4 regions of the Bradyrhizobium sp. B124 genome follow, and region 1 is predicted to be linked to each of the others. Evidence: predicted binding sites of a transcription regulator. Region 1 holds the regulator's gene; each other region holds the start of a gene.
The links. The regulator LexA, encoded in region 1, represses DNA repair genes until DNA is damaged. The targets are predictions, from matches to a motif close to TGTTCNNNNTGTGTTCNG.
Positions count from the first base shown of each region.

Region 1 (2,203 bases):
ATTCCAACGGCTATGCGCTGCGGGCGCTGGCGCGCGCCGAAGGCGCCGAGACCGTCGATCTCGGGATTGCCGCCGACACGGTGGAGGCCACCACCGCCGGCATCCGCCGGGCCCGAGAGACGGGTGCCGACATCCTGATCACGACCGGCGGCGCCTCGGTCGGCGACCACGACCTGGTCAAGCAGTCGCTGGAAGCCGAAGGCGTCGAGATGGCGTTCTGGCGGATCGCGATGCGGCCCGGCAAGCCGATGATGCATGGCCGGCTCGGCGCGATGCGGGTGATCGGCCTGCCCGGCAATCCGGTGTCCTCCTATGTCTGCGCCTTCCTGTTTCTGGTGCCGTTGATTCGGGCGCTGAGCGGCCGAAAAGCTGTTCATCATCGCCGCGAGAGCGCATTGCTCGGCCGCGACATCGCCGCCAACGACCAGCGCGAGGACTATCTGCGCGCCCGCCTCGAGGAGCGCGAGGACGGCACGCTGATCGCAACGCCTGTCATGCAGCAGGACTCGTCGCTGCTCGGGAATCTCGCTGCGGCACGGGCACTTCTCGTGCGTCCGCCGTTTGCGCCCGCCGCCGCCAAAGGCAGCGAATGCGAGATCCTGACACTGCCCAAGTGACAGCGCAGACCGCATCGCTTGTGCGCTCGCCGGATGCGTTCACCGGAAATTAAGTGGTTGCGGAACACATATCGAACATATAGTGTCCGTTCATGATTTGTTTCGAGTACTGGTGTGTACAAATGGGAGGCCGCGAGGGAGCGCTTGTGACGAGCACCGTGCTCCTGAGGTCTGGCCCCGCCTGAAAAGTCTCGGAATCGAACGACGCTACCAACCGGGGGAATACTCGAGATGCTCACGCGCAAACAGTACGAACTTCTGCGTTTCATCAATGAACGTCTGAAGGAGGCCGGCGTACCGCCCTCGTTCGACGAGATGAAGGATGCGCTCGACCTGCGCTCGAAGTCCGGAATCCACCGCCTGATCACTGCGCTGGAGGAGCGCGGCTTCATCCGCCGCCTGCCCAACCGCGCCCGCGCCATCGAAGTCATCAAGCTGCCCGAACTCTCGGCCGGCGGCGGCAACGGCCGCCGCGGCTTCACGCCGAGCGTGATCGAAGGCACCCTCGGCAAGCGCACCAGCACGCCGCCGATCGCCGAGGACGACGGCAACCGTCCGGTCGCGGTCCCCGTGATGGGCCGGATCGCCGCCGGTACGCCGATCGAGGCGCTGCAGACCCGCAGCCACACCATCAGCGTACCGCCCGACATGCTCGGCGCCGGCGAGCACTATGCGCTGGAAGTGCGCGGCGACTCGATGGTCGACGCCGGCATCCTCGACGGCGACATGGCGCTGATCCAGCGCAACGACGTCGCCAACACCGGCGACATCGTGGTGGCACTGATCGACGAGGAGGAAGCCACCCTGAAGCGCTTCCGCCGCCGCGGCGCGTCGATCGCTCTGGAGCCGGCCAACACCGCCTATGAAGTGCGCATCCTGCCGCCGAACCGGGTCCGCATCCAGGGCAAGCTGATCGGCCTCTATCGCAAATACTGAATTTCAAATACTTGCGGCGGCGGGGAACGAGCAACACATCGGATCGTTCTTTGAAAGATAGCGTAACGTGCAGCCTGCCCGACGCGCTCCGATACCTCTCGCGCAGCGTCGCGTGTTTGTGATCAGGGCGTTTCGTCGACCAGTCGTACAATCGCCCAGAAACGAGGAGACACTCGTTCGCTATCGTCCACTCTGGTAGAGGCCCTATGCCTCAAGGAGAGGCACGGGTCGCTACCTCGAACAGAGGAGCCATCCGATGTGTGACTATAGTCTGCACGCCGTGGCGTCGCGCCCCGCCATTGTTGGAGAGACGCTGATCACCACGACTTTCCGCGGCACGTCGACCCGCGGCTTTGCTTCGGAGACCGACCCCACTGTCGCGGTCTGCATGCTGCCGGGCACCGAGCTCGCTTTCGCCGAGAACGTTCGCTACGACAGCCGGTGGATCTGGACCAAGACGATGAACTTCCGCGTCGGCGTGTTCAACGAAGTCGAGCCCGACGTTCCCGATCGCCATCATGACGCGGTCGAATTCCCCGACGGCAGCCATGTGCTGGTGACCCAGCTCGTCGAGGGACAACGCGTCAGCGTGCTGCAATTGCCGGCGCTGCATCCGCCGGTCGAGCAGAAGCCGAAGGTTGTGGAGCGGC
Region 1 covers NZ_CP152413.1:1,225,467-1,227,669, forward strand. Annotated here, with positions in the region: gene glp (gephyrin-like molybdotransferase Glp) at 1-617, shown strand, start outside; gene lexA (transcriptional repressor LexA) at 849-1,553, shown strand; gene AAFG13_RS05645 (hypothetical protein) at 1,810-2,203, shown strand, end outside.

Region 2 (2,203 bases), 350 kb from region 1:
TGATCGTCACACGACACTGCTGTGACGTTCCCTTCAATGTTTGAAGGGACAACGAGAAAATGGGACTGGGACTTTGAAAATCAGGAATGCTTTGCTGGCATCGGCCGGCATGTTTGCCCTCAGCGCAATTGCACCGGCAATGGCCGCCGATATGGCGGCCCGCGCGCCTTACGTGAAGGCTCCGCCGCCGGCCGCGATCTACAACTGGACCGGCTTCTACATCGGCGGCTTCGGTGGCTATGCCAGCGAGGAATCCGGCAACCCGAAGATGGAAGGCGGCTTCGCCGGCGGCACCATCGGCTACAACTGGCAGACCAGCAACATCGTGTACGGCCTCGAGGCCGACGGCGCCTGGGCTGACGTCGACGCTTCGGCCAGCACGCTCGGCGTCACTGTGAAGAGCAAGGTCGACGCGCTCGGCACCGCGCGCGGCCGCATCGGCTTCGCCGTCGACAAGGTGCTGTTCTACGGCACCGGCGGCTACGCCTGGGTCGACAACAAGATCAGCGTCAGCGCGCTCGGCGTGACCGCTTCGCAGAGCAACTTCCACTCCGGCTGGACCGTCGGCGCCGGCATCGAGGCGTTCATCGCGCCGCAGTGGTCGGTCAAGGGCGAGTACCTGTATCGCAGCCTCGGCAGCGAGACCTACTTCGGCGTGCCTTCCCCCGACCTCAACCTGCACAGCGTCCAGTTCGGCGTGAACTATCACTTCGGCGGCCCGATCGTCGCCAAGTACTAAGCCAAGTACTAAGTTCGATCTGCGATCAGATCACACGGAAAGGCCGGCCTCGCGCCGGCCTTTTTCCGTCGGAGCGTTTTCGAGCGAAGTGGATCCCGGTTCGCGTAAAAGAAAACGCGTCAAAAAAGGCTCTGGCGGAACCGGACCCTGCTGACGGCTGCTGCCATCAGGCAAACTATCCGTTGATGGACGCGACTCAGCACTGGAAATTGTCGGCCGTTCTTCCTACGTTCCAGTCTTCTCACCCATCGGCGCAAGGTCCCGGCAGCACCGGGGATGCGCGCCCAAAAGGCGCCCGATCATGCGCCCGGAAATGTCGCTATGGATGAAGTGCTCAAGGCGAAGCGCCAACAGAACGCCGGGTCCTCATCGCGCGCCATCACGATCCGCGGCGCGCGCGAACACAATCTGAAGAACATCGACGTCGAGATTCCGCGCGACAAGCTCGTGGTGTTCACCGGCCTGTCCGGCTCCGGCAAGTCGTCGCTCGCATTCGACACCATCTATGCCGAGGGCCAGCGCCGCTACGTCGAGTCGCTGTCGGCCTATGCGCGCCAGTTCCTCGAGATGATGCAGAAGCCGGATGTCGACCAGATCGACGGCCTGTCGCCCGCGATCTCGATCGAGCAGAAGACCACGTCGAAGAACCCGCGCTCCACCGTCGGCACCGTCACCGAGATCTACGACTATATGCGCCTGCTGTGGGCGCGCGTCGGCGTGCCCTATTCGCCGGCCACGGGCCTTCCGATCGAGAGCCAGATCGTCTCGCAGATGGTCGACCGCGTGCTGGCGCTGCCGGAAGGCACCCGCCTCTATCTGCTGGCGCCGGTCGTGCGCGGCCGCAAGGGCGAGTACAAGAAGGAGCTCGCCGAGTATCTCAAGAAGGGCTTTCAGCGCGTCAAGATCGACGGCACCTTCCATGAGCTGTCGGAGGCGCCCGCGCTCGACAAGAAATTCCCGCACGACATCGACGTCGTGGTCGACCGCATCGTGGTGCGCCCCGATCTCTCCCAGCGCCTCGCGGAAAGTTTTGAAACCGCGCTGAAGCTCGCCGAGGGCCTCGCCGTGATCGAGTATGCCGATGCGCCGGCGGCGGCACCGGCCGAGGACAAGAAGAAGACCGCAAAAATCCACGACAAGAGCGGGCCCGAGCGCATCCTGTTCTCGGAGAAGTTCGCCTGCCCGGTTTCCGGCTTCACGATCCCCGAGATCGAGCCGCGCCTGTTCTCGTTCAACAACCCCTATGGCGCGTGCCCTGCCTGCGGCGGCCTCGGCGTCGAGCAGCATATCGACGAGGACCTGGTCATCCCCGACAAGGAGCTGACCTTGCGCAAGGGCGCGATCGCGCCGTGGGCGAAATCGTCCTCGCCCTATTACATCCAGACCCTGACCGCGCTCGGCAAGCACTACAAGTTCACGCTCGACACCAAGTGGAAGGACCTGACCAAGAAGGTGCAGGCCGCG
Region 2 covers NZ_CP152413.1:879,107-881,309, reverse strand. Annotated here, with positions in the region: gene AAFG13_RS04065 (outer membrane beta-barrel protein) at 80-739, shown strand; gene uvrA (excinuclease ABC subunit UvrA) at 1,061-2,203, shown strand, end outside.
Region 2: uvrA (excinuclease ABC subunit UvrA) is a predicted target of LexA. The motif match lies at 957-974, and genes of this name have one in related genera.

Region 3 (2,203 bases), 3.7 Mb from region 1:
TTCCAGAGGCCTATCCGCCACCTGCGGCTATTTTTGGATAAAGCCGGGCGATGACACACCGATTGGGCGGCGCAAGCGCGCCACGCAAATTCTAAAGCAACATTCACTCCCCCGCCTGCAGCTTGCGCGGGGCGGGGAACAGCTCGGGCGTGCTGGCCTTTACGAAGCGCGGGACCTCGATCGGGGTCTCGGACTTGCTGAAGTCGAGTTCCTCGATGCGGCCGGCGCGCTTTTCGATCTTGTCGGCGGAGATCAGGATCTGCCTGACGTCCTCGTTGACCTGGCCGAAGTGGTTTTGCAGCTTGAGCACGCGATCACGCAGGCGGCTGAGGTCGTCGCCGAGATGCATCACCTCGTTGCGGATCTGGTCGGCGGCGTCGCGGATGCGGGCGTCCTTCAGGATCTGCTGCATCACCTGGATCGCCAGCATCAGCAGCGAGGGCGACACCAGCACGACCCGGGCGCGATAGGCCTTCTGGACCACGTCGTCGAAGCCGTCATGGATTTCGGCATAGACCGATTCCGAGGGTACGAACATCAGCGCGGTGTCCTGGGTCTCGCCCGGGATCAGGTATTTCTCCGCGATGTCGCTGACATGCTTCAGCACGTCGGCGCGCAGCCGCTGGCTGGCGAATTTGCGCTCCTCGTCGCTGCGCGCGTCGTGCAGCGCGGTCATGGCCTCGAGCGGGAATTTCGCGTCGATGCAGAGCGGACGCTGGTCGGGCAGGAACACGACGCAGTCCGGCCGCTTGCCCGTGGTCAGCGTGTACTGGAACTCGAACGAGCCCTTCGGCATGCCGTCCTGGACGATCGCCTCCATCCGCGCCTGGCCGAACGCGCCGCGGGATTGCTTGTTGGCGAGCACGTCGCGCAACGTCGTCACCTGGGTGGTGAGCTCGTTGAGGTTCTTGTGGGCGTGATCGATGATGCCGAGCCGCTCGTGCAGCACGCGCAGCGAATCCATCGTGTTGCGCGTGGTCTGTTCCATCGATTGGCCGACCCGGTGGGTCACCGAATCCAGCCGCTCGTTGACGGCACGGGCCATCTCGGCCTGACGGCCGGCCAGTGCCTGCCCCATCGCGTCGACCCGCCCCGAGGCCTCGCTCTGGGCCCGCAGCATGTCGGCAAGCCGCTCCTCCAGCTCGTCGGCGCGGACGGCCTGGGCCATCGCCAGTTCCGCGCCGCGCCGGCTGGCGCGCGCGATCACCACGGCGATGGCGAACAGCAGGATCAGCGCCAGTGCGCCAAGGCCGATCAACGCGTCGGAGACACGGACGGGAAGGTCGCCAATCGTGAGGAGAATCTCGTTCATGTCGGCAGTTGTAGCCGATTCGGCGTTGCCGCCGAACGAAAAGGGAACATTTATGGTAAACAGTCCCTTAAATTCCTTGGTTAATCTTGCGTGAAGAAACGTGGTTAAGGCTGCCTTAACCGGTTCCTGAGCGCATTGACCCCATGAAGTCAGCAGCTTAAATCGCCGCCATGGCATTACGAGAAATCATCATCCTGCCGGACAAGCAGTTGCGTCTGGTGTCGAAACCGATCGAGAAGGTGACGCCGGAGATCCGCAAGCTCGCCGACGACATGCTCGAGACCATGTATGACGCGCCCGGCATCGGGCTCGCGGCGATCCAGGTCGCGCAGCCGCTGCGGCTGATCACCATGGACCTCGCCAAGCGCGACGAGAACGGCGAGACCACGCCGCAGCCGCGGGTGTTCATCAATCCGGAGATCATTTCGCATTCGGAGGAGCTGTCGGTCTACGAAGAGGGCTGCCTGTCGATCCCCGAATATTACGAGGAGGTCGAGCGCCCGGCGCGGGTGCGCCTGCGCTTCACCGACCTCGACGGCAAGCTGCACGAGGAGGATGCGGATGGGCTCTATGCCACCTGCATCCAGCACGAGATCGACCATCTCAACGGTGTTCTGTTCGTGGACTATCTGTCGAAGCTGAAGCGCGACCGCGTCTTCAAGAAATTCGAGAAGGCCGCCAAGCGCGCGGCGGAGTAGCCGCGCACTCCGCCGTCATGCCCGGGCTTGACCCGGGCATCCACGTCTTCCTTCTGGGAGACCAAAGACGTGGATGGCCGGGACAAGCCCGGCCATGACGAAGATTGGATCCTCCCGGAAGAATCTGACCGCATGCCTCTCCGTCTGATCTTCATGGGCACGCCCGACTTCGCGGTGCCGACGCTGCTGGAGC
Region 3 covers NZ_CP152413.1:4,966,746-4,968,948, reverse strand. Annotated here, with positions in the region: gene rmuC (DNA recombination protein RmuC) at 104-1,312, opposite strand; gene def (peptide deformylase) at 1,483-2,010, shown strand; gene fmt (methionyl-tRNA formyltransferase) at 2,143-2,203, shown strand, end outside.
Region 3: rmuC (DNA recombination protein RmuC) is a predicted target of LexA. The motif match lies at 1,344-1,361, and genes of this name have one in related genera.

Region 4 (2,203 bases), 3.7 Mb from region 1:
GCCAAGCAGATCCCCGAGACCCCGACGGCGACGATGCGCCGCGCCCATATCTCGATATAGGCCGCGGTCTCGGCACGGACGCGGACCAGGCCGAACGGGCCGGCCAGCGCGCGCACCGCGCAGATCAGCGCGCGCGAGAAGGCATAGGCGTTGATCACCGCGAGGATCACGAGCCGCGTGGTCGACTGATTGCCGATCTCGGTGCTGAGCAGCGCGGCGGCCACGCTGAGAAACACGACCACCGGCAGCAGCTCGAGCACGAGGCGCCCGAGCACGAAAGGCAGCCGGACCAGCGACTGCCAGGCCCGCGCGAGGCTGAGCCGGCGGCGATGCAGATCGCCCTCCGGCGTGACGTCGGCAACCGACGACGGCGGATCGGCGCTGGCGAGCGCCTGCACCGGCACGCGCGCGGTCTGCGGCAGCCGCGCTTCAAGGAACGCGACTGGCCGCTTGATCAGGCGGAACACCACCCATTCGGCTGCCAGCGCGCAGCCGAGCACCAGCGCCAGCTTCCAGGCGATGTCGATCATGAGGCCATAGGCGGCCGGATCGTTGGCGGTGCGAAGGAACCAGTAATAGAATGCCGGGAAATGCGTCAGCGTGCGCGCGACGTCGGCGACCTCGCGCGACATCTCACCGACCTGCTCCGAGACCATCAGCAGAAGCTGCGCGCCGAGGCTGTCCGCGCTGAGCGGGATCGGCGACTGCTGCTCGGGCGCCGGCTGCGCGGCCGCCTGCGGCGAGGCATTGGCGATCGCGCGCAGCGTGTTGATGATCTCGCCGCGCTTCTTGTCGTCCTGCAGCGTCTCGAGCGCACGCTTCGCCTGCTCTGGCGTCAATGCGTCGCTGGTACTGGGTTGCGGCGGCGCCGGCTTGGCGGCCGGCTGCGCAAGCGCGGGTGAGACGAACAGGGTGAGGATGAGGAGAAGCGCAAAGCGAAATTTGTGCGACACGAGGGCCTCTTATTAAAATAATTGCGCGACCGCAGATCCCCGGGAGGACTCTGCTCTCGCGCTCGCGCCATGTCGGATCGCCCCTTTTCGCCTTGATCATGTGTCGGAAGTTTGCTGCCGCAGCGACCATCTCTTGGCATTTGCCGTAACACGATCGTCACAGGTGTTGAGCGGCGTTTACGCATGCGGGCGTTCCGGGCCGAGCCGGCCCGATCGGCCCCCCACACGCCAGGGCTGAGGCGGGACAATCTTTCGCTTGACGCACAGGGGTCGTCATGATGTTCTTATTTTGTTCTTTTGGTCACAGTTGCGTTTCGGAGGTCTCATGCACGACGTCTTTGCCGATGACGGTCCGGTCCAGCTCTTCATTCACGACGACGGCGAGACGCCGCTGGAATTCGTGCAGTATCTATTGCGCACGGTTTTCGGGAAGTCCCAACAGGAAGCCATCGCCACCGCTGCCTTGATCGAGGCCAGGGGCGCTGTTCCGTGCGGCCCCTATCCGGGCGCCGTCGCACGGGCCATGTTCAACAGCGCCAAGTGGCTGATCCGCTCCAACGGCCACCCGTTGATGATCACGAGCGAGTCCGCCGATGCCAGCCGCCCCTGCGATCTCTGCGAAGCCCCGAAGGCCGTGACGGAGATTATTCTCTCCGGCACGACGGCCTCGCTGTGCAGCGACTGCCTGCTCGCCGCGCGTCGCAGCTCGGAAGAATTGCCGAGCCAAGAGTTTCGATACGCCTTTGTTGCGCTCGACTGGCATTTCGCCGGCGTGCCGCGCAACCTGATCGTGACGCGGGCACGCCAGTTTCCGGGCCACATGCGCGCCGACGTTCAGGTCGCGATCGACAGCCTGCTCACCGACCCGATCCACTTCTTCGGCATCCACGAGGAATATCGTTACGAGACGATTGGATTTGCGTCCTTGATGAAGGACAGCCGCAATGCGCCGGCGATCGCGCCGCCGCAGTATCAGGACGTCGATATCGGCGAGCCCGAGCCGGTGAAATGTCTCGTCAACGGTTTGTGGCTGTGCCGGTCCGGCGCGTTACGCTACGCCGTGCTGCTGACCTATCATCGTGAATATGACCGCGAACCCGCCGTTCGGATCGAGATCGCATTGCCGGCGGGCACGGCAGGCGATGCCTTCGTACAGCCGACCTTTGCCGCGCTGGAAGCCGCTGTCCACGCCGCGCGATCCTACCGCGGCAAGATACTCTCGCTCGAGGGTGGTTCGGACTATCGCGGCC
Region 4 covers NZ_CP152413.1:4,898,723-4,900,925, forward strand. Annotated here, with positions in the region: gene AAFG13_RS23410 (mechanosensitive ion channel domain-containing protein) at 1-953, opposite strand, end outside; gene AAFG13_RS23415 (ATP-dependent Clp protease adaptor ClpS) at 1,279-2,203, shown strand, end outside.
Region 4: AAFG13_RS23415 (ATP-dependent Clp protease adaptor ClpS) is a predicted target of LexA. The motif match lies at 1,233-1,250, and genes of this name have one in related genera.